DNA from 2 places in the Alteromonas sp. DYW1 genome. Region 1 is predicted to be linked to the other one. Evidence: predicted binding sites of a transcription regulator. Region 1 holds the regulator's gene; the other holds the start of a gene.

Evidence for each region. The regulator FliA, encoded in region 1, starts transcription of late flagellar genes. The targets are predictions, from matches to a motif close to CTAAAGNTNNNNNNNNNNNNGCCGATA.
Region 2: a site for FliA is predicted at 2,923-2,949, ahead of AC121Z_RS08865 (VC2046/SO_2500 family protein). Genes of this name have one in related genera too.

What each region holds. Positions count from the first base shown of each region.
Region 1 covers NZ_CM186038.1:2,619,938-2,635,945, reverse strand. Annotated here, with positions in the region: gene flhA (flagellar biosynthesis protein FlhA) at 1-734, shown strand, start outside; gene flhF (flagellar biosynthesis GTPase FlhF) at 762-2,147, shown strand; gene AC121Z_RS11810 (MinD/ParA family protein) at 2,144-3,010, shown strand; gene AC121Z_RS11805 (RNA polymerase sigma factor FliA) at 3,007-3,738, shown strand; gene cheY (chemotaxis response regulator CheY) at 3,775-4,158, shown strand; gene AC121Z_RS11795 (protein phosphatase CheZ) at 4,192-4,938, shown strand; gene AC121Z_RS11790 (chemotaxis protein CheA) at 4,951-7,221, shown strand; gene AC121Z_RS11785 (protein-glutamate methylesterase/protein-glutamine glutaminase) at 7,282-8,397, shown strand; gene AC121Z_RS11780 (ParA family protein) at 8,400-9,164, shown strand; gene AC121Z_RS11775 (chemotaxis protein CheW) at 9,171-9,938, shown strand; gene AC121Z_RS11770 (chemotaxis protein CheW) at 9,966-10,460, shown strand; gene AC121Z_RS11765 (DUF2802 domain-containing protein) at 10,545-10,985, shown strand; gene metA (homoserine O-succinyltransferase MetA) at 11,082-12,008, shown strand; gene AC121Z_RS11755 (homocysteine S-methyltransferase family protein) at 12,040-13,089, shown strand; gene metH (methionine synthase) at 13,100-15,727, shown strand; gene AC121Z_RS11745 (DUF938 domain-containing protein) at 15,736-16,008, shown strand, end outside.
Region 2 covers NZ_CM186038.1:1,997,953-2,013,960, forward strand. Annotated here, with positions in the region: gene AC121Z_RS08845 (hypothetical protein) at 1-75, shown strand, start outside; gene AC121Z_RS08850 (CPBP family intramembrane glutamic endopeptidase) at 81-740, shown strand; gene AC121Z_RS08855 (EF-hand domain-containing protein) at 913-1,158, opposite strand; gene trhO (oxygen-dependent tRNA uridine(34) hydroxylase TrhO) at 1,331-2,320, opposite strand; gene AC121Z_RS08865 (VC2046/SO_2500 family protein) at 2,405-2,890, opposite strand; gene AC121Z_RS08870 (response regulator) at 3,011-4,660, shown strand; gene AC121Z_RS08875 (hypothetical protein) at 4,666-4,941, shown strand; gene AC121Z_RS08880 (DMT family transporter) at 4,938-5,897, opposite strand; gene AC121Z_RS08885 (DUF6279 family lipoprotein) at 5,903-6,739, opposite strand; gene AC121Z_RS08890 (ATP-dependent 6-phosphofructokinase) at 6,930-7,928, shown strand; gene AC121Z_RS08895 (LytR/AlgR family response regulator transcription factor) at 7,935-8,762, opposite strand; gene AC121Z_RS08900 (sensor histidine kinase) at 8,755-9,837, opposite strand; gene AC121Z_RS08905 (Mpo1 family 2-hydroxy fatty acid dioxygenase) at 10,035-10,496, opposite strand; gene AC121Z_RS08910 (flagellar brake domain-containing protein) at 10,514-11,209, opposite strand; gene AC121Z_RS08915 (M61 family metallopeptidase) at 11,314-13,116, shown strand; gene AC121Z_RS08920 (M23 family metallopeptidase) at 13,121-13,927, opposite strand; gene AC121Z_RS08925 (6-carboxytetrahydropterin synthase) at 13,920-14,807, opposite strand; gene yejK (nucleoid-associated protein YejK) at 14,898-15,938, opposite strand.

The DNA of each region.
Region 1 (16,008 bases):
AACCGACGAAAGATCCTGCCTTTGGTTTAGATGCTGTTTGGATCAAACCAGCCCAGCGTGAACATGCCCAAACATTAGGCTATACCGTGGTTGATACCGCCACAGTTGTGGCAACCCACTTGAGTCAATTGTTGACAACTAATGCCTATCAACTACTCGGGCACGAGGAAGCTCAACAACTCTTGGACATGTTAGCCAAGAGTAATCCAAAACTGGTAGAAGGGCTGATCCCTGATATTTTATCGCTCAGCACGGTGGTTAAAGTCTTGCGCACGTTGCTGTACGAAGGTGTACCTATTCGTGATATGCGCACGATTGTACAAACGTTGTGTGAATATGGTCCGAAAAGTCAAGATCCTGACGTATTAGTCTCAGCCGTGCGGATCGCTTTGAAGCGTTTAATTATCCAAGAAATCAATCACGGCGGGGCCGAGCTGCCCGTCATTACTTTGGCGCCAGAGTTGGAACAAATACTGCACAAGTCATTACAGGCAGGTGGCGAGGATGGCGCTGGTATTGAGCCTGGACTAGCTGACCGGATCCAGCAATCGCTCAGCGAGGCGACTCAGCAGCAGGAGCTGGCAGGAGAACCATCAGTATTGCTGACGTCAGGCATGTTAAGACCGGTATTATCGCGTTTCTTAAAACATGCGGTGACGGGTTTGCATGTCCTGTCCTATCAGGAAATTCCTGATGATAAGCAAATTCGAATTGTAAGTGCCGTTGGGCAATAAGCAGATAAGTGAAGTGGAGCATAAGCGATGAAAATTAGACGATTTGTCGGTAAGGATATGCGCGAGGCATTGCGTCAAGTGAAAGAAGAGCTTGGTGCTGATGCCGTAATCATGTCGACCCGCAAAACCGGCTCAGGCATTGAACTCGTTGCCGCTTACGACCCACATACACAAACACCGCCAACGTCAGCCAAAACGATTAAAGCGGAACCTCGCCAACGCACGCCAACTCTGAGTGAAATTATTGGCGATGATGGTCCGGATAGTTTGAAGCAGTTGCTTGAAAAGCAACAAGCGGCAAATGCGAAGCAGTCAGCAACGGCGAGTACCGAGCGAGAAACTACCAAACCTAATCGAGTGTCTGCGAAAGCTGAGCCTTATGCGCAGACTTATGCTGAAAAAGCGCCCAATGTGCAGGCGACACCGTCGGTAGAGAGCAATCAATCCGGTGCCGCGAACGCAACCGCTCAGCATCATGCAGACGTACCGCAGCAACTGGCGGATATGCATCAAGAATTGGCGTCGCTGCGTAACATTCTTTCATTTCAAGTCGCGGCATTGACAGAGCAACGCAAACAGTTGAAAAACCCATTGCATGGTTATTTATATGAACAACTTCAATTAATGGGAATTGAAGAATCACTCAGTGATCAATTAATCAATTATTTGCCAGCAGAAGCCAATGAGCGTGATGCTTGGTTAATGCTACTCAAATTATTAGCTAATCGAGTACACGTAGGCGGCCAGCATTTACTTACGCAGTCTGGTGTTGTCGCAATGGTTGGGCCTACTGGTGTGGGGAAAACGACAACAATCGCAAAACTGGCCGCGCGCTATGCTCAAAAACATGGCGCCGAACAGGTCGCTTTAGTGACTATTGACAGCTATCGTATTGGTGCGTTCGAGCAATTATCAACCTACGGTAAGATCATTGGTTGTACTGTTAAGAAAGCCCACAACGGTGAAGAATTGGCAAATGTTATTCATCAACTACGAAATAAGCGAATGGTACTAATCGACACTGCAGGCTTCTCGCAACGAGACGCGCGCTTAATTGGTCAGTTGCAAGAGTTATCGCGTGGGATTAACATGCCAATTAACTATTATTTGGTTGCGCAAGCAAATGCCCAATATGCCAGCCTGCAAGGCGTTGTGAATGCGTATAAAAACGTACCACTGCAAGGGTGCATATTCACAAAGTTAGATGAATGCTATTCATTGGGTGAAATGCTAAGTGTTGCTATAAACTATAACTTACCGCTAAGCTTTGTTACGGATGGTCAGAAAGTACCGGAAGATATTGCGTCTGCAAGTGGAAAAAATCTGATTTCTCTTGCAGCAAGGCTTTATAAAAAGTACAAGTTGCACCATACTAGCAACCATATAGCGGCAAATACAGCAAAAGCAGTATGATTGAAGATCAGGCTAGCGGCTTAAGAAGAATGAAACAATCACGTTTAATTAAGGTTATTGCGGTCACCGGTGGGAAAGGGGGTGTTGGTAAAACTAACATTACACTGAATACTGCTGTGGCAATGGCGAAGCAAGGGCAGCGGGTGCTGGTCTTGGATGCTGACTTGGGGCTGGCTAACGTTGACGTGATGTTAGGCTTGCGGGTCGACAAAAATTTGTCGCACGTTTTATCTGGCGAATGTACGCTCGACGAGGTGCTTGTGACTGGACCTCACGGAATTAAAATTGCACCAGCCACATCCGGCTCACAAAGCATGACGGAATTAACACCGACCCAACATGCTGGTCTGATCCGAGCCTTTAGTGAATTGAAAACCCCTATCGATGTCTTAATTGTCGATACTGCTGCAGGCATTTCAGATATGGTTCTGAGTTTTAGTCGCGCGGCACAAGATATTCTAGTCGTGGTATGTGATGAACCAACCTCACTCACCGATGCCTACGCACTAATAAAAATCCTCAACCGTGAACACGGCGTGTTCAAGTTTAAAGTCGTAGCCAATATGGTTCGTAGTGATCGTGAAGGGCGCGAATTATTTAATAAACTTTCGAAAGTCACTGGGCGATTCCTGGATGTTGCACTAGAGTTAGTGGCAACGGTTCCGTTTGATGAAAATATTCGTAAAGCGGTGCGTAAACAAACACCGATTGTTGATGCGTTTCCTGCTTCTCCAGCAGCCCTTGCAATCAGTGATTTGGCGCGTTCCGCAAGCCATTGGCCTATTCCCGAACAACCGGGCGGGCATTTGGAGTTTTTCCTAGAGCAGTTGTTAACTCGCAAGGCGGTAGGTGATAACGGGTGAGTAGTAAGGTGGCAGCATATCAACAGAGTGTCGATTTAAACGCTATTGTGGAGCGCCACGCGCCGCTAGTTAAGCGTATTGCTCACCACCTCATGGCGCGCTTGCCAGCCAGTGTGATTGTCGATGATTTGATCCAGTCAGGCATGATTGGCTTGTTGGAAGCTGCGAAAAATTTCGATGGATCCAAAGGCGCTAGTTTTGAAACTTTTGCAGGGATCCGAATTCGTGGTGCGATGTTAGACGAAATTCGCAAGGGCGACTGGACACCGCGCTCAGTGCATAAAAACAGTCGCACTATTATGGAAGCGATAGCGCAAGTCGAAAGAGAAACTGGTGGCGACGCGCGTGATGTGGATATTGCCGCTAAACTGAATGTATCTCTGGCGCAGTATCACCAGATGCTAAATGAAGTGAACGCAGGTAAGCTAGTCGCAATCGAAGATTTAGGCGTGTCTGAAGATGTCATCGGCGATGAACAGAGCAAAGGCTCCGACGCCCCCTTTGAAGATTTGATGCAAGGGGCATTTCAAAAAGCCTTGGCGCATGCAATTACGACACTGCCAGAGCGAGAGGCAATTGTCCTTTCGCTATACTATGATGAAGAATTGAATTTACGCGAAATTGGCGAGGTTTTAGAAGTCAGTGAATCGCGAGTGAGTCAAATACATAGTCAAGCAATGCTAAAGCTGAAAGCGCGGATGCAAGCTTGGCGAATGACTGAAGCTTAACAATAACAATGATAATGTTCCTCAGTGGAGGCTGTTTTGGATAAAAATATGAAAATTCTTGTTGTTGATGATTTTTCAACAATGAGACGCATCATAAAGAACCTGCTTAAAGATCTCGGCTTTACGAATATTCAAGAAGCAGACGATGGAAGCACGGCGTTACCCATGTTACAACAAGGTGACTTTGATTTTGTTGTTACCGATTGGAATATGCCGGGTATGCAGGGTATTGATTTGTTGCGCGCTATCCGTTCAGATGATGGTCTTAAGCACTTGCCGGTGTTGATGGTAACTGCTGAAGCCAAAAAGGAACAAATCGTAGCTGCGGCACAAGCCGGAGTAAATGGCTATGTGGTTAAGCCATTTACCGCTGCTACCTTAAAAGAAAAGCTCGAAAAGATTTTCGAACGCTTAGGTTAATCCAGACGGTCTTTCAACAAAAGGAGACACTGGATGCCTGATAAATCCACAGTTCCAATTTCTTTAGAAGAAGCGAAACAGCTCGTCACCTATCTTGAGGAGGGCGATCACGAGTCGGCTAATGCGATTCTTGAAGTTGCTTCTATGAAAGAGTCTATCGAGTTGTTTGCTGAAGTCGGTAAATTAACACGTCAACTCCATGACTCCCTCAATAGCTTCCAAATTGATGATCGTATCAAAGGCTTAGCGAGCGAGGAGATCCCAGACGCCCAGTCACGTCTGTTGTACGTCATTGAAGAAACCGAAAAAGCGGCTAATACTACAATGGATGCGGTTGAAACGAGCATGCCATTAGCAGAAAAACTCAATGAGCGGATCAGCGCGGTGTTGCCAGAGTGGAAAAAGCTCATGACACGTCAAATTGAGTTGGGTGAGTTTAAGACTTTGTGTGCGGACTTGGACAAGTTGTTGGAAGATGCTTCAACAGATTCAGCAAAGCTGACTTCACTGATGACTGAAGTGCTTATGGCTCAAGGTTATCAAGACTTAACTGGGCAAGTGATTCGGCGAGTAATCGAGTTGGTAAAAGAGGTCGAGGACAGTTTGGTTAACATGTTAACCATGTTTGGTGACCCGGAAATGAAGCAAAGTCCTCAAAAATCTGAGAAAAAGACCGATAACGTGGAAGCGGAAGGTCCAATTATCGATGCTGACCAACGTGATGACGTGGTAAGTGGCCAAGATGATGTCGATGACCTGTTATCGAGCTTGGGATTTTAGGAGAGCGTATTAATGGCGTTTGATGTAGACGAGGAAATATTGCAAGACTTTCTAGTGGAAGCTGGAGAGATACTTGAACAATTACAGGAGCAGCTCGTTGATTTAGAGAATAATCCTGAAGATAAAGATCTACTGAACGCGATTTTTCGCGGTTATCATACGGTCAAAGGTGGTGCCGGGTTCTTATCACTCACTGAACTCGTTGATATTTGTCACGGCGCGGAAAACGTTTTTGACGTAATGCGTAACGGGCAGCGTACGCTAACGCCTGATTTAATGGATGTCATTTTGCGCGCCACAGATGTGGTTGTGGAAATGTTTGACAAGGTTAAAGCGCGTGAACCACTTGAGCCAGCAGAACCCGAACTTATCGATCTATTACATAAACTCAGCCATCCTGAATCTCCTGATGAAAACATTTTCGATGGCGATGCCAGCGCAGCAGAACCAGCATCCGATAGTGCTGAGGAAATAGAGTTCGCTGTGGAAGATTCGCCAGCGGAAAGCAATGAGCCGGTTGCGTCCAGTGCAGATGAAGGCGGTAGCATCGACGAAATCACTGAGGATGAATTTGAAGCGCTGTTAGATGAACTGCATGGTGGTGGAGCACCTAGTGCGCCAAAACCCAAAGCAGAAGCAACACCTGCGGCAGAATCGTCATCGAGTACTTCTGGTGATGATGATATCAGTGATGACGAGTTTGAAGCGTTACTCGACCAGTTGCATGGTAAAGGTAAGTTTGAAGCGGGTAGCAAAACAGCTGAGGCACCTGCAGAGAAAGCCAATACAAGTCCAACAGCAGACGCTAGTAGTGATGAAATCACTGATGATGAGTTTGAATCTTTGTTGGATCAGCTGCATGGACAAGGCCAAGGTCCGGGAGCGAAGGCAGAGCCAGCTAAGCCGCAAGAACCAGTAAAAGAAGATAAACCTACAGCAGCGACTCAGGCACCGCCAGCGAAGTCATCCTCTGCTGGCGACGAAGCCAAAAAAGCTGCACCAGCGGCTAAGCCTGCTGCCGCAGCTAAAGAAGCGCCGGCAGCGAAGGCTCCGGCAAAACCGGCTGCGAAGAAAGATGATAAAAAAGCGGCCGCAGCGGCGCCACCTGCTGAGACCACTGTACGTGTTGATACCAAGAGACTCGACCAAATCATGAATATGGTTGGAGAGTTAGTACTTGTGCGTAACCGCCTGTTAAGCTTGGGGATTAACGTTAACGACGAGAGCATGAGCAAAGCGATTGCTAACCTCGACGTGGTAACCGGGGATTTGCAAGGTGCGGTAATGAAAACCCGCATGCAGCCAATCAAAAAGGTCTTTGGTCGCTTCCCTCGCGTTGTCAGGGACTTAGCACGGAGTCTGAAAAAAGAAATTACCCTCGAGCTGGAAGGTGAAGAAACGGATTTAGACAAAAATCTGGTTGAAGCGTTGGCCGATCCGTTAGTGCATTTGGTGCGTAACTCGGTTGACCACGGTATCGAAATGCCGGATGACCGCCAAGCCGCCGGTAAGCCTCGTATGGGTACAGTTAAACTCTCTGCATCCCAAGAGGGCGATCATATTTTGCTGACCATTGATGACGATGGTAAGGGAATGGATCCCGATAAATTGAAAGAGATTGCGATTAATCGTGGCGTGCTCGATGCAGATGCTGCCGCTCGAATGTCTGATGTCGAAGCTTTTAATCTGATTTTTGCGCCAGGGTTCTCGACCAAAACTGAAATCAGTGACATTTCAGGCCGTGGTGTTGGTATGGATGTGGTTAAAACCAAGATCAACCAACTCAATGGTAGTGTAAATATTGATTCTCAGCTTGGTCGCGGCACACGCTTAGAAATTAAGGTACCGTTAACTCTCGCGATATTGCCAACATTGATGATTATTGTTGGCGAGCAAACTTTTGCGTTACCACTTGGTGCGGTTAACGAGATCATCAATATGGATATCTCTAAGACGAATACCGTTGATGGTCAGCTAACCATGATCGTGCGTTCCAAAGCGATACCCTTGTTCTATCTCGGTGAATGGTTACGTCGTGGTAATCGACAAGTAGAAAAGGATAAAGGCCATGTGGTCGTTGTCCAAATCGGTACACAGCAAATGGGCTTTGTGGTTGATGCTTTGATTGGTCAAGAAGAAGTCGTCATAAAACCGCTTGATGCGCTATTACAGGGCACACCTGGAATGGCTGGCGCTACCATAACCTCAGATGGTGGTATCGCATTGATCCTTGATATTCCTGGGCTGCTTAAGCGGTATGCGCGCAAGGCTTTGAATAAATAGACGGTGAAATCGCTGTTTGGCTTACTGGCCAAGCAATGAATGACAGGAAACTAAATAGTAATGACACTCAAGGTGTTGGTGGTCGATGATTCGTCGTTTTATCGACGCCGGGTGCGGGAAATCCTTAATCAGGATCCAGCACTCGAAGTTGTTGCTGAAGCGAACAATGGTCAAGATGCTTTAAACAAACTAGCGACCTTTGCACCGGACGTAATTACTATGGATGTTGAAATGCCGGTAATGGATGGCATTACGGCAGTGCGTAAAATTATGCAGACCTCACCGGTGCCGATTTTGATGTTTTCCTCTATTACGCAAGATGGCGCTGAGGCGACTATCCAAGCGTTAGAGGCCGGTGCGCTTGATTTCCTTCCGAAGAATTTTGAAGATATCGCTCGCGACCGTCGTGAGGCGACCATGGTGTTGCGTTCCAAAGTGCGCGCTATCGCCAGTCGGCCAATGCGAGCGCGCGGTATATCTGCGCCGCCACTCAGTTCGCCGGGCCGTACGCCGGCGACACAAAAATTCTTTAAGTCATCCTCAGTATTAAGTGGCCCTGCAACTTCATCTCCACCGGTCTACCGCAGTAAAAACAAGCGCTATAAACTCTTGGCGATAGGCTCTTCAACGGGTGGACCCGTTGCCTTGCAGAAAGTGCTGCAGCCGCTACCAGCGACATTCCCTGTGCCAATCCTATTGGTTCAACATATGCCAGGAACGTTCACAACGGCGTTTGCGCAGCGCTTAAATAGCTTGTGCAACATTAGCGTATCTGAAGCTCAAAATGGCGATGTACTTAAGCCTGGGCATGCGTATCTAGCGCCAGGTGGTAAGCAAATGTTAGTCGAAGGTACAAGTGGTGCTGCTCGGGTCAAAATCGTCGATTCGGTTCCAGGAGAAAATTTAACCTATAAACCCAGCGTTGACTTAACCTTCAAGGCGTGCGGTCAAGTGTTCGGGGGCGACATTTTGGGTTTAATTCTCACCGGTATGGGCGCAGATGGAAAGTTGGGTAGTCAAGAGATCAAAGCATTAGGCGCGACGATTTGGGCGCAGGACGAAGCCAGTTGCGTGGTTTATGGCATGCCGCAAGCGGTTACCGTAGCGAATATTTCAGAGCGTAGCTTACCGATTGAGCGGATGGCCACAGATGTTATGACAGAAGTCAAAGGCTAACCATGAAAATCTGGACCATAGCCAACCAGAAAGGCGGTGTCGGTAAAACGACAACCACTGTAACGTTAGGCGGTATTTTGGCTGAACGCAAACAGCGAGTATTGTTGATCGATACTGATCCACATGCATCGTTAAGTTATTATTTTGGTATTGATTCTGAAGAGTTAACCAAAAGTACTTATGACATCTTTGTTCATGATGGACCATTAGACAAAGAGCTAGTACTTGATTGCTTGTGTCCCACTAAGTTAGACACCTTGTTTGTTTTGCCTGCGACGATGAATCTGGCAACACTGGATCGTAAATTGGGCGCGAAAACTGGCATGGGGTTAGTACTGACGCGTGCACTGCAGGCGGTTGAATCTGAGTTTGATTATGTCTTGATTGATTGTCCACCCGTGCTTGGAGTATTGATGGTTAATGCGTTGGCAGCGTGCGATCGAATATTGGTTCCCGTACAGACTGAATTTTTGGCCCTCAAAGGTTTAGACCGAATGATGCATACACTCGAAATTATGAGCCAGTCACTGCGTAAGACCTTTGATGCGTTAATCGTGCCGACCATGTTTGACAAGCGGGTAAACGCCGCTTTAGAGGCGCATAATACTCTGAAGCAAGAGTATGGCGAAAATACTTGGAAAAGTACGATACCGGTAGACACTCGCTTTCGCGAAGCAAGTCAGGCCCAAACACCGCTGTCCTTGTATGCACCGCGTTCGCGGGGGGCATACGCATATACCAAATTATTATTAGAGTTAGAGTCGTAATAGACCATGAGTAAAGGAAAGAGCTTCGCTAAAGAAGAGATCATGCAAGAATATTTAGACGGCTTGCTCGTCGATTTGGCTGATCCTGTCGAAGCCACGCAACGCGTAGCAAAATTGTTAGAGCAAGCCACAGTCACACCGGTAATAACCGATCCTGCGCCACAAGAGGAACCGCAAGTCAGCATGGTTAACGCACCTGAACAGGTTGCGACTGAAGCCCCTGAGGCTGAGGAAATCATTGTTGCGACTAAAGAAGCGCAAAATGCAGCCGAAATAGCTAATATAAACAATGAGAAAGCGTCTCATCAAGCGCTGAAAGAGCGTTTAGATAAACGTTTCCAAGCGTTATTTTTTGATGTCGCAGGATTAACCATGGCGGTTCCGTTAATCGATCTTGGAGGCATTCATCAGATTGATAAGATCGGACCGTTGTTTGGTAAGCCAGATTGGTTTATGGGCGTTATGCTGCATCGCGATGAAAAAATAAATGTAGTTGATGCGGCAAAATGGGTAATGCCGGAAAAATACGCACAAATTGAAGAAGACAAGCTACACTACAAATACATCATTATGCTTGCAGATAGTGAATGGGGATTGTCGAGTAACGCCTTAATCAATACTATCGAATTGGAAAAGCAAGATGTGAAGTGGCGAGAATCCGACGGTAAGCGCCCTTGGTTAGCGGGTATGGTGAAAGAGCGGATGTGTGCTTTAATTGATGTATCACAGTTAACTGATTTATTGAACGCTGGCTTGAATAGTCATCAGAAATAATCACCGTCAGTGTCAGGAGCATGAAGGATGAGTGAAAAAAGTACGAATAGTAATACGGTCGTAGATAACAACGATGAGGTTTTGCAATGGGTCACCTATCGCTTAGGTGAAGAAACCTACGGCATTAACGTAATGCAAGTGCAAGAAGTCCTTCGCCATACAGAAATTGCACCGGTGCCAGGTGCTCCTGATTATGTGCTCGGGATCATTAACTTGCGCGGTAATGTTGTGACGGTCATCGACACGCGCGCACGCTTCGGCTTGCCACCAACGGATATTACAGACAACACGCGCATTGTCATTATTGAATCTGACGAACAAGTGGTCGGTATCTTGGTTGATAGTGTGGCAGAAGTTGTTTATTTGCGTTCTTCTGAGATCGATAGTGCACCGAATGTGGGTACTGAAGAAAGTGCTAAGTTTATTCAGGGCGTTAGTAATCGCGATGGCGAATTACTGATTTTGGTTGACTTGAATAAACTGCTGTCTGATGAAGAATGGGACGAAATTTCCAGTCTGTAAAACGAGCGCCAAATACCTGCGGCAAACGCCTGTTTGTCGCACTTCGTTTATCGATAGCTATAACCTAGGCTCACCTTATTCTGCATGCTAGATCTAATCGCTGCACTTACTATTCTTAATTTGATTGCACTTGTTTTTTTGGTGTTTTGGTTTACGCGTTCCCTACGCCAGCAGCGTGACCGTGTTAGCGCTCGACAAGAGCAGTTAGAACAGCAACTGATGTTGCAAATGAACCACATTCAGCAACAAGCCAAGCAAAGTCAACGCAAGCAGCAGCAATTGATCGACGAGCTGTATGATAAGGCGGCAGTCAATGCCAATACCGCACAAAAGCTGCAACAAGAAATTGTATTGCTCAACAATCAAGTGAACGATTTAGAGTTAAAAGATCCAGAAGTAAAACTGTATCAACAAGCCCGCCGGTTGATTGCTTCTGGCGCTGATATTGACGATATCATCGACGCATGCGGAATCCCTCGAGCCGAGATTGAACTGTTGATGGCGGTTGATAACGATCACAGATAAAACATCTGAACGTTTAGACGTCTAGACGTAAATAAGTTGACAATCTAGCTAGATCCGGCAAACTGTTGCGTCAGCGTAACAGTGAGAATGAGATCAATGCCAATCAGAATACCCAGTGAATTGCCTGCACAAGATGTTCTTTCGCAAGAGAATATTTTCTGTATGGACGCCGAGCGCGCAGCGCAGCAGGACATTCGGCCGCTTGAGGTAGGTATTCTGAATCTAATGCCAAATAAAATTGAAACGGAAGTTCAACTGCTGAGGTTACTATCTAATACGCCTTTGCAAATTAATGTGGATTTGATCCGGATTGATGAGCAAGTATCCAAGCATACGCCTGAGCAACACATGAATGCGTTTTATCATGCCTTCAGTGAAATCGCACACAAACGCTATGATGGCCTGATCATTACCGGCGCACCGCTGGCACATTTAGACTATCAAGACGTAAAGTATTGGCCGCACATTACACAAATTATGGCGTGGGCTAAGCGTCACGTGCAGTCGACCTTATATTTGTGCTGGGCCGCACATGCTGCAATGTATCATTTCTATGGGCAACACCGAGCTTTACGTGATGAAAAACTGTGTGGCGTATATGAACACCAAGTGCTAGTGCCGACGAATGAGCTGGTGCGTGGTTTTGATCCGGTGTTTTATGCTCCGCACAGCCGTTATGGCATTATCGACGAGGCCACTTATGACGCTGTGCCTGGTTTACAAGTTATCGCACGGTCAGCCCAGACCGGTGCCTATTTAGTAGCATCTGAAGACAAACGTATGGTGTTTGTCACTGGGCATCCAGAATATGACGCGGATACGCTTTTACAAGAATATCAGCGGGATATTGCCGCTGGCCTTGCACCCAAAATGCCAGTCAATTATTTTCCTAATGATGACGCACGGCAACCGCCAATGGTACGCTGGCGGAGTCACGGAAATTTACTGTTTACCAACTGGCTAAATTACTTTGTTTATCAGACAACGCCTTATAACTTAGATGAATTAAATGCGAGTGTATAATTCGCGTAGTGCCGCAGACTGAGATGTATTAATGAGTAAAACTAAAGAATTACATGACCTTGCGCGACAAAGGATCCTGATTTTGGATGGGGCAATGGGTACCATGATCCAGCGTCACAAACTGACTGAGGCCGACTACCGCGGCGAGCAATTTAAGGATTGGCCTACCGATCTCAAAGGCAATAACGATCTTTTGGTGTTAACCCAGCCGAATATTATTAAGGGTATCCACGCAGAGTATTTTGCTGCAGGTGCAGATATCATCGAGACCAATACATTTAACGCGACAACCATTTCAATGGCCGATTATGATATGCAATCTCTGTCGCGTGAGATCAATGTGGCCGCTGCGAGAATCGCGCGGGAAGTAGCCGATGAGTTTACCCGGCAAACTCCGGAAAAGCCGCGCTTTGTTGCGGGTGTGTTAGGGCCAACCAATCGCACGGCGTCAATTTCTCCAGATGTGAATGACCCGGCTAAACGCAATATTACCTTCGATGAGCTTGTCGCCGCTTACACTGAATCGACTGAAGCTTTGATTGAGGGCGGCGTGGATTTAATTCTTATCGAAACTGTGTTTGACACCCTGAATGCTAAAGCCGCCGCCTTTGCGGTACAACAAGTGTTTGAAGAGCAGGGCTTGGCGTTACCGGTAATGATTTCAGGGACTATTACAGATGCATCGGGTAGGACTTTGTCAGGGCAAACAGCCGAAGCCTTCTATTACTCATTGCGCCATATTACGCCTTTTTCCTTTGGGCTAAATTGTGCACTCGGGCCAGACTTGTTGCGTCAGTATGTGGCTGAAATTGCGCGAGTCAGTGAGTGCTATGTGTCTGCTCACCCTAACGCAGGGCTACCCAACGAGTTTGGTGAGTATGATATGCAGGGAGATGAAATGGCTCAGCATATCCAAGAATGGGCGAGTAGTGGTTTGGTTAATATTGTTGGCGGCTGTTGTGGCAGCACACCAGAACACATCCGTGCAATTGCTGCGGCAGTCGCGCATGAGTCGCCGCGTCAAATTCCTCAAACTGAGGTGAAAATGCGTTTATCTGGCCTCGAGCCGTTCGTCCACTAGGAGTTGTATTGTGACCGAAGAGATAGCTACTTTTATCAATGTGGGTGAGCGCACTAACGTCACAGGCTCGGCTGTATTCAAGCGTTTAATTCTCAGTGGCGATTTTGAAGCTGCATTGGATGTGGCACGCCAGCAAGTCGAAAACGGCGCGCAAATTATTGATATCAACATGGATGAGGCAATGTTGGACTCAAAGGCGGCGATGGTGCAGTTTTTGAACTTGATTGCGGCTGAGCCAGATATCTCCCGTGTACCCATCATGCTGGATTCGTCGAAGTGGGAAGTGATTGAAGCAGGCTTAAAGTGTGTGCAGGGCAAAGCTATTGTTAACTCCATTAGTTTGAAAGAGGGCGAAGAATCCTTTATTGCCCAAGCTCGTTTGATAAAAAAGTACGGTGCTGCCACCGTGGTCATGGCGTTTGATGAAAAAGGCCAGGCAGATACTGAAGATCGTAAAGTCGAGATTTGCACACGGAGCTATAAAATTCTGACGGAAGTGGTTAAATTCCCGCCCGAAGACATTATTTTTGACCCCAATATCTTTGCCGTTGCAACAGGGATCGAAGAGCATGATAGTTATGCAGTTGACTTCATTGAAGCCACGCGACGGATCCGACAAACCTTACCGCATGTGCATGTCTCTGGCGGGTTGTCCAATATTTCGTTTTCATTTCGCGGAAATAATCCAGTGCGCGAAGCCATGCATTCAGTCTTTCTCTATCATGCTATTCGTGCCGGAATGGATATGGGGATCGTGAATGCCGGGCAGCTGGAAGTGTATGATGAGATCCCAGTTGAACTGCGCGATGCAGTGGAGGATGTGATCCTTAACCGGCGCAGCGATGCTACCGAACGACTGCTTGATCTAGCTCCGAAGTATCAGGGGGACGGCAAAGCTGCTGCGGTGGAAGACCTATCCTGGCGTGAATGGCCCGTTGCCAAACGGCTGGAGCATTCATTAGTCAAAGGGATCGGTGACTACATTATAGAAGATACAGAAGAAGCGCGCCTAGCCGCCGAACGGCCACTGCATGTGATAGAAGGCCCGTTAATGGACGGCATGAATGTTGTGGGTGACCTGTTTGGTGAAGGTAAGATGTTTTTACCGCAGGTGGTAAAATCTGCGCGTGTAATGAAAAAGGCTGTGGCTCACTTACAACCCTTTATTGAAGCTGAGAAATCCGGTGGCAGTGGTAGTAATGGCAAAGTCCTAATGGCTACGGTGAAAGGCGATGTGCACGATATCGGTAAAAATATCGTTGGTGTTGTGTTGCAGTGCAATAACTTTGAAGTTATCGACCTCGGTGTAATGGTGCCTTGCGCCAAAATACTGGAAGAAGCCAAGGCCCAACAAGTAGACATGATAGGCTTGTCGGGTTTAATAACCCCGTCGCTCGATGAAATGGTATATGTCGCCAGTGAAATGGAGCGTTTGGGCTTTGATATTCCTTTGTTGATCGGCGGGGCAACAACCTCTAAAGCCCATACGGCGGTTAAAATTGAACAAAACTATTCAGGTCCTGTGGTCTATGTGCCTAATGCAAGTCGCGCCGTAGGCGTTTGTCAAAAATTGATTTCTGCAACGACGCGGCAAGAGTATGTGGCACAGTTAGATGCCGAATATACGAAAGTAAGAGAACAACACGCGAATAAGCGCCCGCGCACTAAACCGGTCACATTAGCACAGGCTAGGGCGAATAAATTCTCAGCAGACTGGACAAGTTTCACTCCCGTCAAACCGCAGCAGTTAGGCGTTACACCGGTTACTGCAGATATTGAAACGCTGCGCAACTTCATTGATTGGACACCCTTTTTTATGACGTGGTCGTTGGCGGGCAAATACCCGCGCATTTTAGAGGATGAGGTTGTTGGCAAGGAGGCTCAGCAGTTATTTGCCGATGCTAATCAAATGTTAGATAAGCTTGTCGAAGAAAAATTGCTCATGCCGAAAGGCGTTATTGGGTTATTCCCAGCTAACGCACTGGAAGACGACATAGTGGTTTATCACGACGAGTCGCGGGCAGAGCCAAAACTGCGCTGTCATCACTTACGTCAGCAAACCCACAAGGGCGATAAGCCCAATTACTGTTTGAGCGATTTTGTTGCGCCAGCAGACAGTGGTTACACTGATTATATCGGCGCATTTGCGGTTACAGCAGGTGTGGAAGAAGATGCCCTCGCGAATGCATTCACGCAAGACGGTGATGATTACAATGCGATCATGGTGAAAGCGGTGAGTGATCGTTTGGCTGAGGCATTTGCTGAGTATTTACATCAACAGGTACGCAAACGCTATTGGGGTTATGTGCCAGAGGAGCAACTCGATAACGAGGCTTTAATCGCAGAGAAATATCAGGGAATACGCCCCGCGCCTGGTTACGCGGCTTGTCCAGAGCATACAGAAAAGCAACAAATTTGGGATTTGTTGGATGTTGAACAGCATACCGGCATGAAGTTGACGGAAAGCTATGCTATGTGGCCTGGCGCGTCAGTTTCGGGTTGGTATTTCGCCCATCCAAGCGCGCGCTATTTTGCGGTTGCCAAGATCCAGCAGGATCAATTAGAAGACTACGCCTTACGCAAGGATTGGTCATTGGATCAGGCGCGCAAGTGGCTAATGCCGAATCTGGATGACTAGCTGAGCTCATGCAACAAGAACTTCCCTATAGTCAGGCGTGTGAAAACAACAAAGCGGTCATTCTCGCTGAACTGAAGGTCCACTTCGCGAGAGTGCATCGTGTGTTAGAAATTGGTTCGGGAACAGGGCAACACGCCGTGTTCTTTGCACAAAGCCTCCCGCATTTAGTATGGCAACCGACCGAGCAGGGCGAATATTTACACCGTTTGTCCATGCGTCTGACAGCCTTTCCGCAAGCCAATATGCTCGCTCCGCTACCATTTTCTATTGGCCAGACTGAA
Region 2 (16,008 bases), 620 kb from region 1:
AAACGGTATACTGCAATGGCAAAAGCGAGTAGTGACAGAGACCTGCATCGTAAACTGCGCAATTTGGATGACTAACTGACATGAAAACCTTGACTTTGAATAAAGAACAGTCGCTGATGTTGTTGTTAATTTTTTTAATCATGGAGTTACCGGTTCGTATATGGTTGCAACCAGATCCATGGCTACTTGCCCCCACCCACTGGTATTTTTCACAGCCACTGCGACTTATGCTAGAGGCTGGGTTGGTCATAACGTTACTCAGTGTTATCTGGTTTACGCAGCGTCCTCTATTAAGTTTCCCAAAGCAACACAAGCTGTTGGTTCTGTCAGTATTAGTTAGTGCTGGCCTTTTTAGCGCATTAGAATACGAACAACTTTTATCAAGTTTACAAACACCGGTTAGTAATATTTTGCTCTGGGCTGGCACGGGCTTTTGTATTGGGCTAGGACAGGAATGTCTTTATCGTGGAATACTGTTTGGTGTACTACGAAGATACCTGACTATCGCGACAGCCCGTTGGATAACAACCGTCGTATTTATTCTGGCTCCTCTCCATTCAGAGCGACTGCTTGCATATATTGTCCAAGGTGAATACGTCGTCGTAGTGCTACTTATTGCAATTTATGCCGGTGTCAGTGTTTTATTTCAGTATCTACGTGAAAAAACAGGCAGCGTGATCGTTCCTGGGATTGTCCACGGCGTGGGTAATGCTATTACATGGCTAGCCGTGTTTGCGTAGTTGCGGGTGATAGATATTTGAACCGAGATGTTAAGCTTTCCAGCGTATGGGAAAAAGCTAAACAACCTGCAGAATTACTATTAAGTCGTTAACGGTCGAGCGATTTTTAGATGCTATTTGTTAGGTGACTTTGTCGCTATTCGACAATAAAAAAGGCGCTTATGCGCCCTTTTTAGTATTCCCACCAACCTTCTTGCCACCAATCTAAGAATTCAGCAAAGTCAATAAAGCCATCATGGTTGTCATCAATCAGGTCGAAACCTTCTTTCACGTGACTAGCTTTGGTTTTGGGTGATATGACTGTCAGTAACTCAATAAATTCAGGTAAATCTATCTGACCATTTTTATCTTTATCGAAAAAATCAAACTCTTTGCGAATTTCTTCAACTTGTTCTGGGGACAATTGTTTTTCTGACATACTACTACTTTGGCGATTTGACATTTCTTTAACGAGTGTATCGTTGATCAATATAAGTTGTCTACGTTTACCTGACAGATACGCTATGCAAATGTCGTCAAAAGTCGATACATTAATGGCCACATCAACGTGTTAACATCAATGCGGCAGCACCAACGACGTATAACTTTTCTTAGTACGCTTTACCCAACGCTTGTTTTTGCGCTCGCCGCTCTGCAGCTTTCTTTTGTCTCCGCTGCTTAGTGGCAATACGAGCATCGCTACCCACATGGGCTTCATTGCGCTCAAGCGCTAATTGGACTTGCTTCTCACGCTCTCGAAAACGCTGAATTTGCTCTTCGCTGTGCGTGCCGAAACACTTAGGACAACTGACACCAGCTTCAAATTGCTCACTCTGCTTATCGGCTTCCGTTATCGGCAAACGGCACGCATAACATTGATCATAAACGCTTTTTTCTAATTGATGATTAACGGCAACGCGGTTATCAAAAACGAAACAGTCACCTTCCCACAGCGAGTCCTGTTGCGGTACATCTTCTAAGTACTGCAGAATACCACCTTCAAGGTGATAAACCTCTTCAAACCCCTGCTCTTTTAAATAAGCGGTAGACTTTTCGCAGCGGATCCCACCGGTACAAAACATCGCAACTTTTTTATGTTTTTGTGGGTCAAGGTTTTCCTTTACATATTGAGGAAACTCCCGAAATGACTCCGTGTTTGGATTGATTGCATTTTTGAACGTACCGATCTCAATTTCATAATCGTTACGAGTATCAATCACGGTAACTTCAGGATCAGAAATCAGTGCATTCCAATCAGTAGGTTTAACATAAGTACCTACGGTTTTCCGCGGATCAATACCTTCAACTCCCAAAGTAACGATTTCTTTCTTTAATTTAACTTTGGTTCGATAGAAAGGCTGATCGGAATGAAGACTTGTTTTGTATGAAATTGGAGCTAAACGTGGGTCGCTGTTGAGCCAATCAAGTAACGCATCAATGTTATCTGCAGAACCCGAAACGGTGCCGTTGATCCCTTCTAATGCCAATAACAAGGTGCCTTTAATGTCATGCTTAAGCATCACATCAAGCAGTGGTTGACGAAGTTCTTTATAATTATCCAGCGTTACAAACTTGTATAACGCACATACAGTAATAGACATCTAAGTTTTCCTTTTGCGATATGGAACGTAAAACCAGGGCAAAATGCGGCGCGGACTATACGCAAATACACTGCAAAAATCAAATTAGACGAGGGCTGTTTGACTGGCTGGGATAAGATCAACTAAGTCGGGTGCAAATTGCTCAAACTTGCTAACTTGCTCTGTTTTCTGGCGCCGCTGGGCGTGTAATTCACAGTTAGCAATAACTTCCGGATCAATTCGATTCGCGTCGTTGTGCAATGCCAGAGGTTCCGGATGCATGCACATCCAGAGTAACAAGCTTGCTTGATTTTGTGCTTGCAAGAACTGCGAATATTGAGTCAATACTTGAAAATCTTTGTCATTAGCACTGCATGATGGATTGCGGTAGTAATGCGTAACTGTTGGTGTACTCGCCGCAAGATTTTTCTCTGCATCGGTTGCTGACTCTATGCGTAGACGCTCAGTCAGCTGAGTGTTTAACTGCGCCAAATAAAAACTAAAATCATGTCCATTGTGGAGTGCACGGTTTATCTGTCCGTTAAATTCCGGATCACGCTGAATAATGGATTCAATGGCAGACGACAACATAGGGCTCACAACTGATTAGCTTTCAAGTTGGTTATCGGCAAGAGAAATGCATTCTTCAGCTTGCCTTTAGCATCGCTTTGATTAACTATTCAAGTTGATACGGGCGGTATACGTTGGTTTATGGATATCATCAATTACACTAAGAAACGCTTTCTAGTTGTCGAAGATCAGCGACCTTTCCTGATCATGTTGCGCGGGTTATTAAATTCACTCGGTGCAAAGTCAGTGGCTATTGCGCAAAATGCAGAAACTGCCCTGGCACTATGTCGAAAAGAAAAGTTTGACTTTATTGTTAGTGATATCCATCTCGGCCAAGACAAGAAAAATGGCTATGAACTGATTGAAGAACTGCGTGGCCGTAAGTGGGTAAAACCTTCATCCGTTATGCTCGTCATTAGTTCAGATAGCACCCGTCATAAGGTGTTGGGCACCATTGAGAAAGAGCCAGACGACTATTTAGTCAAGCCATTTTCTCAAATTCAGTTAAAAACCCGACTTAATCGCGCGTTTCATAAACGCATGGAACTCGCCGAAGTCTATAACCTGATTGATGAAGACAACATCGCGCAAGCGATAGAACAATGTCAAGATTTGCTCAAGGGCAAACTGCATTATCGCAATAACTGTCTAAAACTGTTGTGTAATCTATATTTGCGCAATGAACAGTTTGCAGAAGCAGTTGCACTAGCAGAGAGTGTTAATGCCGCGCGTCCAGTAAAGTGGGCACAAGTCGCATTGGCACGCGGTTTGATTGGCCTGGAGAAACCTGAGCCAGCAATTGCCCTCGCTGAACAACTGATTGAGGAGAATCGGTTTTATGTTGAAGCATTTGACATTTTAGCACTCGCACACACGTTGCAAGCGGCACATGAACAGGCATTAATTGATATTAAACAGGCAATTGCAATCGCGCCTTTATCCATGCAACGGCAATATCTGGCTGCTCGAATAGCGCGTACAAATGGTGATCGCGAGTTTGCTAAAGAATGTTGCCTTACTCTTTGGCAAATAAGTAAGCGGTCGATGCATCGCGATGTAGCCCATTTCAGCAATTATGTGCGTAGCTTGTTAGACATTGCAGAGTATGCTGAAGAAAAAAAAATAAAAAACCGTTATCAGCAAGAGGCATTACTCACTCTGCAACGAAGTAAACGCGACGATGTGTTCACGCGCGGTGATGACCAATTTGATTATGGTCTATTCGAAACCATCATTAATGCTCGGATCAGTGCAATAGACGGTAAAAGTATTCAAGCCAAGCAATTAATTGAAGAAGCACAAATAAAGATTGAAGAAAATTTTACTGATTTCCCGCTTAAGTTAGCGGCCGATAGTATTGTTGTTATGGCTGACATTGGTGATTTTGAGGAAGCGGAAAAGTTGACCCGTTTGCTTGAAGAGTCAGATATCGATATCGACCCCAATATACAGTCAATGCTTGACGAGCAGGCACGAGATAGTGAGCGTCGAGAAGCTTATAAAGTACACAATAAAACCGGTATCGACGCCTATCGCGATGGTAAATATGAGACTGCTGCAGCTAGTTTTCGCGCAGCTCAGTTACTCGCTCCAGTCAATATTGGCGTGGCGTTAAATCTTATCCAAAGCCTGATTAAATTATTAGACATGCAACGAAAACCCGACGGTAAGTTGGTAAAAGAGCTGAAAGATGTCTATAAGTTAGTCAATAGTATTCCATTACGCGACATGCATCAGCAAAAACTGGATGCGTTATCAGCGGACCTCAAACCCTATGTTGAAAACGGATGATGATTATGCGTTTTGGCGCCACGTTAAGCAGTCTTTTAAGTACCCTTCTTGTTGTAGGGTGCAGTTCCACGCAGCCATGTGAGGATATTCTCGAAGTTCAACGACAAGAAGCAACCTGTCAAGAGCTGGCTCGTATCATGCGCGATGAGAAACATCCACAACAAGCATTAACCGCACGCAAACGCTACGATAGTGAGTGTGTTGATTTACGCTACTATCGCGATGGCTACGATACAATTTGTAAGGGCGAACAAAAGCCCATTGGTAATCGTGAGAATTAACGTTTAGTGCGCCGGCCTAGTGAGGCAAGCATACTGCCACTGATTACACAAAATGCGCCTACGTAGGCCAAAGTATCTAATTCACTGCTTACAAACACCTGCGGCCACAGTTGGATCGCGATTTCAGACGAAATAATCGTAAACAGTGGCGCAATTGCGATGACCGCACTGACTTTGGACGCTTCCCAAATTCCCATAGCATAGGTAAATGCACCATAGGCAATTAACGTATTTGCGCAACAGAATACCAGTGCCCAAATTTGCAATGCTGACATTTCAAAAAGGCTTGTGGGCGTCGTTATTGGTAACAGCAGCGTGCCCCCAAGAATATAAATAAGAAAAGTTAGCTGACGTGCCGTAACTGATGTCAATAATGGTTTTTGAAACAATGCGTAGGCAGCCCAACATGCGGCTGCAAAGATAATCAAAAATAAACCATATGGACTCTCATGCGAAGAATTAACAATTTGCGGTAAACGCTGGTTAAAAAACAATAACAAACCAACAAATAGTAGGATTGCGCCGATTTTTTGCTGCCGCGTGAATATCTCTTTGTAAAGGTAAACGCCACCCAACATGAGCATGAAAGGCGCTATCTGCATCAATACCTGCGCCGATTCAGGGTTTAAAAAATTAAGCGCATGGGCACTGGTTACATAATTTAATACCAGTAAAATGGTGGCAGCAAAAACCATCCACCACCCTTTTGCTGACAGCATGGCGCGTGTTGGCACTTGTCGACGCAATACCAAAATCACCAGTACCACAAATGCTGCCGAGTAAAATCGATATGCCGTAATTGTCGCGCTGTCCATTACCATTAAACAAAGCTTAAGAAAAATCGGTAAAACTCCCCACAGCACTGCGGTAGTAAATGCGAGAAGGAAGCCTAGCCCAGGTCGGCTCACCTGGGACGGTATTGCAGCAGCCGAATGACCGAGTGTTGTATTGCTCAAGCAAATTAGCTCATTAAGTCCTCAAGGTCGGCAATAATAGCGCTAATTTCTTTTGCAAGCTTGCGTTTTTGCTTATCAGTTAAAGTACTGTGGATCTCTGCGATCATGGTCGAGTACAATCGACGATTATGCTCTTGGACTTCTAACTGTCGAGCACTACGGAACTTTTCAGGGGCCAGCATCAATGCCTGCAACTCACGCACAAAGTTAGGGTTCTCATTTCTGCTAGCAAAAAGAGAGCGGGCTGCCTGCTGAACCGTTCGACGATAAGCAATCCAATCGTCATAGCTAGATTGAAAGCTGGGTACGTATAGCGTTACGATCTGTTCCTGCTCATCCGTGAGACGGCCAATCATTTCTTCTACGTCTTCGATTAAGTCTTCTTGGCGCTGCTCAAGCCGCTCTTCAGTGGATAATTCGGCGCGTTTTTCTTCACGTTCTTGATTTTCTTTTTCTAATGCTGCAAACAAGTAAACTACTTGTTCGTCACTTAAGGATGTTGCCATATTCGCTAATTCAGGAACTAACCTGTCGCGTAGGCGTTCCCAATGTTGCTGCGCCATGTCGAATTGCGCTGTGATCTGGTCGGGGGTTAATTCACTGCCCAAAGCCGCTTGTTTCACTTGCTGCAGATGCTCAACATAAAGTGCTAGTTCCTGTTGTCGATGCCACTTCAGCCAATTATGCAATTTGTCATCGAAGTCCCTCTCCTGTTGGTCAGTAAATTCAATGTAGTCATCAACGTACCAATAAACCAACCAATCTAAATTGTTATAGGCAAACTTAGATGAACAACCACTAATAAAAACTAAAAGAATGCCAATTAAAAGCCAGTGGCGCATGAATTCAAAACTCCTCTAAGAAAACACCGAGACAATCAATCGTCAAGGTAACTACAGCAGGTTACAGTTTACAAAACTTTGTGCCATATTCACTTGCCCACAATGTAAGCGAATGTAACTTGCCAAATGGAAAATGCTTGAGTAGCGTATATGCTTGATACGACCAATAATCAGTAAAAGGATTCCCGTCTTGACGAAAAAAGTTGCAGTGTTGACATCGGGTGGCGATGCGCCAGGCATGAATGCATGTATTCGAGCGGTAGTATTAGCTTGTGAACAACATGGCTATCAAGCAATGGGATATCTGCATGGTTACAACGGTTTACTGCAGCAACAACTAAAACCATTAAAAACGCAGGATATGCATAACCTTATCCAACGCGGAGGTACAGTCCTGCATAGCGCTCGTTGTTTGGAGTTCAAAACCGTTGAAGCAGGCAAATTAGCCGCTGAAAATCTCCGTGCAGCGAATATCGATGCACTCGTCGTCATTGGCGGTGATGGTTCATTTCGCGGTGCCCATCACCTGAGCCAATTTTGGACCGGCCAAATAATCGGGTTACCCGGTACTATCGATAATGATATTTACGGCACTGATGCAACCATAGGCTATTACACAGCTATCGAGACCGCGGTCAGTTCCATTGATAAAGTTCGCGACACTGCTGATGCATTCGAACGCATTTTCCTCGTCGAAGTAATGGGTCGTCACGCCGGCTTTATTGCCTTAAACGCTGCTTTGGCCTCTGCTTCTGATCATGTCATCGTGCCAGAATTATTTCAGTCAGAAGATATCGCTTTAGACGCCATGATCACTGAATTAGATTACCGCCGCAAAACCCACGGCAGTATCAGTTACATTGTAGTTGTGGCTGAAAACGTCTGGCCGGGCGGTATAAGTAATCTTGTTAAAGCGCTGGAAACTCGCACTGGAAGTGAGGTGCGCCCAGTTATACTGGGACACGTCCAGCGCGGTGGTTCTCCCGTTCCGCAGGACCGGATCCTAGCCAGCAAACTGGGCGCCCAAGCGATTCAAGCCATTAGTTTAGGCCAAAGTGGGGTCATGATTGGTGAGGTCAACGGGGCACCGGTCGCAGTGCAGCTAGAGCAAACCTGGCAACAACAAAAGCCCTTAGAAGACTTTTGCGTGCAGACCATGCGTCAGTTAGTGAATGCAACTACTGACTAAATAGCGTTATAAATCCATCGCGGCTTTAACTCGGTCGCGATGACTTCGGCTCACTTTCAATTCGGTGTCGTTATGCAAGATCAGGTGATACTCACCGCTGACATGACTAACCAACTTTTTGACAAAATTGATATTTACAATAGCTGAACGGTGCACCCGAATAAACATTTTGGGATTTAACGATTGCTCTAATTCTTTCATTGTTTTACGCATGATGTGCATACCATCTCTTGCATGCACACACATATAATCGCCTGCAGCATCTACCCATTGGATATCAGACACCGGCACGCGCGTGACTTCAGAACCATCCTTTATCGACATAACATCAGGATAAGGAGATGCCTCTACTGGCTCACCCGCGGCTAACTTGCGTAAAATTTCTTCACAATCATCACCAGTCAGATCGGCCACTAAACTGACCAATTTTTCAGTGTTATTTTGACTCTGCTCTCGGGTTAAAACGTCACGGACTTTGCGCAGTGCTTGCTCTAAACGCACATCATCAATAGGCTTTAGCACATAATCCAATGCATGAATATCAAAGGCCTTAATCGCATAACTGTCGTAGGCTGTTACAAATATGATCAGTGGCATCGGTTGGCGCAGGTCGCGCAGTTTCTGGATGACTTGAAAGCCGTTAAGTTCAGGCATTTGAATATCCAGAAACACCAAGTCCGGGCGTTGCTGGGGGATCATAGTTACCGCATCCAAGCCGTTGCTGCATTCGCCCACTATTTCCACATCATCATGTGCTTGCAACCGCAATTTTAACCCCTGTCGAGCGAGTGGCTCGTCATCGACGATCATTACCTGTAATGCTTGATTACTCATTATCAGCTTCCTTTACCTCAAAGGGTATACGAATACTGACACGCAGACCCTTTGGTTGATTATTAGCAATAACAAATGAAAAATTCTTGCCATACAGCGAATGCAATCTCTCACGAATATTGGGTAGGCCAACACCATTTTCTCGGGCCAATTTACCTTGTTTGATTTCTGCACCCGGACCATTGTCGGCTACATCTAGCAATAAATCACTGCCAAACACACGCGCATGGATGGTAATCGTACCGTCTTTACTCATTTTTGAGATCGCGTATTTAATGGCATTTTCAATCAGCGGCTGCAATATCATACTCGGAACCAAAGCCATTTCACATCGCGGTTCAATTTCCCAATTCACGGTTAACCGTTCATCAAAGCGTACTTTCTCAATATCTAAATATAAGCGCAACGCTTGGATCTCTTGCGCCAACGGCACGCGTTTAATCGGGTCGTTGTCGAGCGAATAACGTAAAAAATTACTCAACCGCGTAACCATAGTTTCCGCAGTTGAGTTCTCTTTCATCAGGATCAATGTTGAGATTGCGTTTAAAGTATTAAATAAAAAGTGAGGATTGAGCTGATAACGCAACATGCGGATATGCGCTTGGTGCGCCATAGTCGTGGCTTTCAATGCGAGCTGCTTTTCTTTTTGCAGCATTTGAAAGTTTTTAATACCAAAATACAAACCGCCCCAACACACAATCATAATCAGGGAGTTGATGGTATTCGCAGTATACATATACCACTCTTCAGGACGATAACCGTGCTTATATATTTCCCAATAATTGATGTTTTTAACGACGGCCCACACCAGAGCAACCACATAACTCGACAACGTGACTGCAGTCAGCATTTTGACGATAGATTGCTGCCGCGCCCAGCGAAAGACATAGCGTAGCGGAATAGTTAACAACCAGCCAGCGTAGGCATTCAGCACGATAATGAATAGCCAGATCGCGCGCATGTCATGCAGAAATGAGCCAATGTAATAAACAATGGCAAACCCTGCCCATCCTGCTGAATGCAGAGCCCAGAACAGACGCTCGTTATTATCAAATACTTTTTGCCAGCGGCTCACAACGGAAACTTCTTGAAAAACATAAGTCGATTATAAGAGTTATTGAATAGAGAAAAGATGCGCTGGTCGTATCAACGCATCGACTGGTCGCAGATTGTTGAATTAGAAGAGGCCATAACAACATGAATGCCACCGGATAACTGCCCGAAAAATCGGGCATAAAAAGTTATACGCGTGACTATGTCGAGCAGAGTGGACTAGTAGCTTATATTTAAACGCTTCAACCAATGTACCCACCACCAAGCAGGACCCACTAATAAAAACCGTAAATCTTCAAAAAATGAGGGCTTTTTACCTTCTACTTTATGCCCGACGAACTGCAATATCCACATTACGACAAACAGGCTGATAGAAAAGTACAACACTTCAATATCAAAGTGGACTAATAAACGAATACAGCCAAAGGCTGCGAGGGTCAATAAGGTCATCGCTGCCCCAATTGGACCCGATAACTTAAAGTAGTAATACAGCACAGGAATAGCTGCAATATGAGCAAAATTAACATTAAACTGGGCAATAAAATCGGGAACAGGAATTGACCATATCAGACCAATGGTTACCAGATAAATCGCTGGTACAGCAATCGCATGGATTGCAATATTGGTTTTATTTTGATGGCTTTCACCGTATTTATTCAACAAGGCTTCAATCTGGCGCATGTCATTCTCCGTCGTATTTATAGGTTTATTATGTGACGCTTTAATAGAATATCGACGTCGTTGTTCGCCGTCGCAAATTGGATCCCTAAAAACAAATATCCATCTTCCGCTTTACTATTGCGGATAACCCCTTCTAGGATCACGGTCTTTTCACTCAAATCCACACACAATGTGACTGGTTGCTCAGGGTCGATTGCATCTGCTGGCATCTCATCAAGTAGCGATTGTGCAACAGCAATCCGGCAACCGCTTTGCGATACATCAACGATTAGGCTATTCAGCGCACTGCTGTGCTCTGCCAAGGTCAACTCTGCTGCTATTCCTGGTGATGCGCGCTTTTCAGACCGCAGGCCAAGACTTTGTAAATTGCGTGGGAAGGTAGTAAAAAACAGTGCACCAGGTTGTGATTGTATATGATTAATCTTGGCTTTAAAGGCGATAACTTGCCCATTTTGCCCTTCCAGCACATAGCGTATAATCACCGTATTTTCCGGATACAGAACATCTTTCATCACGCCGTATTTTTTTAAACTTGGAAATTGAAAAATAAGTGAGCGCGGATAGTCCATACCAACATATGTGGTCTTAACCCGTTTCGGACTGGTGGGAGTAGAAACTTGAAGATCAACTATTGAGCCCGGTTGCAATGCGCGCAAGCTCGCCAGATCATCTGCTGAAATACCCGTTACCTTGGAGTTTTTATTTTTTGTCACGACAAATTATTGGTAACCTTTAATAGCAAAATCATAATCGCCCTGTTGCCACAAAGCAATGGCGATTGTGACTCAACCCTAATCCTCACAGAGTAACTACTAAAATGTCTGATATTGCCGTCATTGAATACCACCTTACACCCGCTTCAATCAGCCAGCATTTGTTTTCCGTGTGTATTGCAATACCAGCTCAACCGCAAACCACACTTACATTGAGCATGCCCGCATGGATCCCTGGTAGCTACATGATCCGTGACTTCAATAAAAACATTGGTGAATTCAAAGTCGTTGATACACAAGGTCACCGCTTGGAGTGGCACAAAACAGATAAGCAAACCTGGCGGATTGGTACGCAGGGAAAAGGCTGTATTATCACGTATAACGTTTACGCTTTTGATTTATCTGTCCGCAGCGCTTACCTGAATGATGAATATGGCTTCATTAACGGCACAAGCGCTTTCATGATGGTACATGGCGCAGAAGCGTTTGCTTGTCGTGTGCATCTTAAACTGGACAATCCACGCTCGACTGATTGGCGAATTGTTACCGGTATGCCTTGCGAACAGGCTGATGAGATTGGCAACGGTACTTACTTCGCACCCAACTATCAACAATTAATCGACTACCCCATTTTATTTGGTAAGTTTATTCAAGCGTCGTTTCGTATCGATGATTTAGAGGTCGTATTGGTGTTCACCGGCGACTTGCCATTGGATCTAACTCGCATGGGGAACGATTTAGCCCCGGTCCTACGTCAGCACATGCAAATGTTCGCAGATACGCCGCCAGTCGGAAAGTATTGGTTTATCACTCTACTCACAGAACAAGGCTATGGTGGCTTAGAGCACAGCAATAGTTCGGTATTGATGTTTCCGCGTTGGGATCTACCCCTCACGGGGGAAGAGCAAGTATCTGACGCAAAGTCAGAAAGTTACCGTGATTTTCTTGCGCTATGTAGCCATGAATTTTTACATACTTGGCACGTTAAACGCATTAGACCAGCCGTTTTTAGCACCTACCAACTAGATAAAGAGTCTTATACCAATCAATTGTGGATCTATGAGGGTTTCACGAGTTTTTATGATGACCTTGCATTAGTTCGGGCTAACGCCATCACAGCAGAGCAGTATTTAGCGATGATCGCTAAAAATATCACTCGACTATTGCGCAATCCCGGTCGCTTAAAACAAAGTGCGGCCGAATCAAGTTACGATGCCTGGACTCGCTTTTATCAACAGGACGCAAATTCAATCAACCACATCGTGAGTTATTACACTAAAGGGGGATTGATTGCTTTATGCCTTGATGTGTACCTGCGCAAGGAATCCCGAGACCAAATCAGTTTAGATGATGTGATGCGTCATCTTTGGCATTCATTTGGAAAGAAATCCATTGGTACACCCGACAATGTTATCCATAAAATAGTTGAGTCTTTGCTCGGAGAATCACCCGATAAACAACTCCATGAGTGGGTTTATCAAGCGGGTGAGTTGCCACTGACAGAGTCACTAGCAGAAATTGGCGCTACGCTGCATCTCTCCCATGCTCAGGATTTCGATGATCTTGGTGGTAAAAAGTCAGAATCCGCCATGCACAACGGACTCGGAATTAGCGTAAAACCAGCCGAAACGGGCCTCACTATTCAACAAGTACGGGAAGGCAGCAACGCGTGTCAGGCTGGGCTGCAAGTGGGCGATCGCCTGATCGCGTTGGACCAGTGGGTGGTGAATAAAACCACATTAAATAGGCTTCTTCAGCAGAGTAAACGCAAGGTCACACTAACCATAATACGCGATGGACGATTAATAGCCCTGAATTGCCAACTAAAAGAAACAGCACCTGATACGGCATATATTGAACTGAAGGATCCTGTGCGCTTCGCTCAGTGGCTGGGTCATACGAAATAACGGGTTAATCGCGTTCTGGCACCAACAGTTGCGGGTCGACTCTTACACGGCCCCAATTGATTCGCCAATCCAAATGCGCGCCAGTGACTCGCCCTGTGTCACCGATTTCAGCGATTAGTTGGCCTTGCTCTACTTTATCACCTGCACTCACATGCGCCTTATTTAAATGAATAAAGGTCGATGTCACCTGATGTCCATGATCAATGATTAAAGTGCCACCAGAATAATACATATCCGGCACAAACAAGGTAACAACACCATCCGCTGGCGCGACCACAGGTGTACCAACAGGCGCTGCGACATCAACACCATAATGTGGTCGTTTAGGTTGGCCATTTAACACACGTTGACTGCCGTAAACGCCGCTAATAGGACCTTCAGCGGGCCAAATAAATGACTGTGAGAAAAACACAAAATCAGTATTGCCAGCACGTGCTTTGGCAACTTGTTGATTATCATTCTTGATCCGCGCTAATACCTCTTGCGGTGGACTGACCATTTTCTCTGGTAGCCCATCTATGTGTTGAATTTTATACTCTCGACTTGGTAACGCGTAACGCTTTTCAAAACGTTCGCCCTGTGCTTCCCAACTCAGTGCTATTTCTCCGCTAGCATCGCGGCTAATACCAAATACGAACCATCCGTCTGGGCTAATCTTGAGCGCTTCACCCTGATAAAAAATCGCATCAGCGTGTGTCACTTGCCCACGAACTAATGCACCTGGCTGCGGCTTATCAATTAATGTAAATGGCGCTGCATATGTGAGACCAATAAACAGCCAGCAGAATAAAAAGGTACACACCTTACGCATGGGCGATTGCCCCCTTGCCTACACCTTCAAAAGCTATCACTTTAACTTCATTATGCCCACACAGGCGGCGCTGTTCAGCGAGCATAAATTGAGCAAGACATTCTACCGTTGAATCGGTTGCGATGATTTCACTCTCAGCCTGCGCAATGACTAATTCGAAATAACCTTGTGATGCCTCATACGCAAAGCAATGGGCATAGTCCAATGCGTGATCCAACTCAGTTAGATGTAAATCGCCGGGGGAGACAACATCATCCTGACTACCAATATAAATATCACACCAGCGTTCAGCCCAGTATTGTTCTGCCTCAATATTCTCTTTGCCGTGCTCATACACAATAACTTTAGAACGATGCCCATGCGCTATACGCTGGCAGTTACCGTCATGTTTCTTGAGACCATGAGTGTAATGATAAAACGGCGTTGGGATTGCTTCAGTACGCAAGTGCAGCGTGATGTCATCCACATTGTCGGGGAGATGTGTCGCAATGATATCTTTTAAGTATTGGCTCACCGAAGCCATATCAACTTCTTCGGCATAGACAAATGCATAGGCTTCATCCGGGCAGTACAAATAGATGCTGCCTTCTTCTCCAGTGTCCCGCTTACGATTAAAATTCACTTGTACCATACCAACATCGGTATGATGGATGACCTTGGTACAATTTGATTCTACTGGCACCAATAGTTTGTGATCGACATATTCATCGATCAGTCGTTTAAGATCTTTTTTTACTTTGCCGAAGTCTTGGATCATGCTTTCTTCGTTTAGCTCACCGGCTAACACAACATCGACAATCCAACTTTCTCCTACCATCCCACGTTTAGGACATAAATAGGAAAAATCCATCACGGTTAAATCGTTAACAAATAACTGCATAGTACCTTTTCAGTGTAATAATTGGGTCAACTAGCCCCTACTCAGACTGATTATAACCAGCGTGAGCGATTATGTCCGACGTTATGCCGATTATTTCTCATGGCGCAAAAGTTGATCTTTTAAATTCGGCGGAATACCGCGGATCACCATGGTGTCGGTCTGCGCATCATATTTCACTTTGTCGCCGTATAAATGCCGATCAAAACTCAACGTGATCCCGCCGCCTTGACCACTAAATTTGGCTAATTGCTTGATGACTGTTTTATCCGGTTGGAAAGTATCTTCTATTACAGAGTCTGAAGCCTGCACGAATTGGGTGAAGTCAAAATTTTGCTCTGTATCTGCCGGCAAACGTGCGCTTAGTTCACTGAGTTGAATGTCGTCTCCACTCGCAATTTTCTCTTTATAATAGTCTTTCACCGCCTCACGATGCTGGTGCTTCTCTTCGCCATTAAGTTGCTCTTGCGCTAAATAGGCATCAACACTATTGATCAGTTGCGCATTCTGCTGTTTAACATCCATCAACTCTTCACACCCTAAAAAGGCCATAAAGAAGTCAGCAACCTTGCGGCCCATTCGACCTTTAATAAAACTAACATAACGTTCTTTTTCTGGCTGTACTGAGTATTGGGTTAGGTCAATACGCGCGGCGAGTTGCATTTTAGCTAAATCTAAATGCTCACTGATTGTGAGTTCCAATTGATCATCAACGTGAACATGTTGCTGGGTATTCAGCAAACATACCATTAAATAATCAGTGGCCAAAAATTCATAGCGACAAAACACTAAAAATCCAGTTTCTACCATTTGCATGTCAGCCATTGTCGCGATCAGGTGCGCTGCACTTTGCTGGGTAAATGCTTGGAAGACCTGTTCAGCTGATTGATTTTCGTCGCCCTTTAACAAGTCATTTAATGCTTGCTTGAATTCAAAGGCCTGCACGTGATCAGACTCTGCAAACTTACCTATCCCTTTACTCGGTTTACCATTAAATGCATGGTTGATTTGAGCTGCCAGAGTCTCTATAGACGGAGTTACCGCTATACAGTTGTCACGCGGAATTAGCGTTAGTTTTTTTTCTGCATTGACGAGTAATTGATGAACGATAAATTGATGAATGACTGCACTCATTGATAAACGGTATCCTCAGTCGCGATAAACGACAGATTTAGATATGAAGACTAATTAGTTTTTCAATACC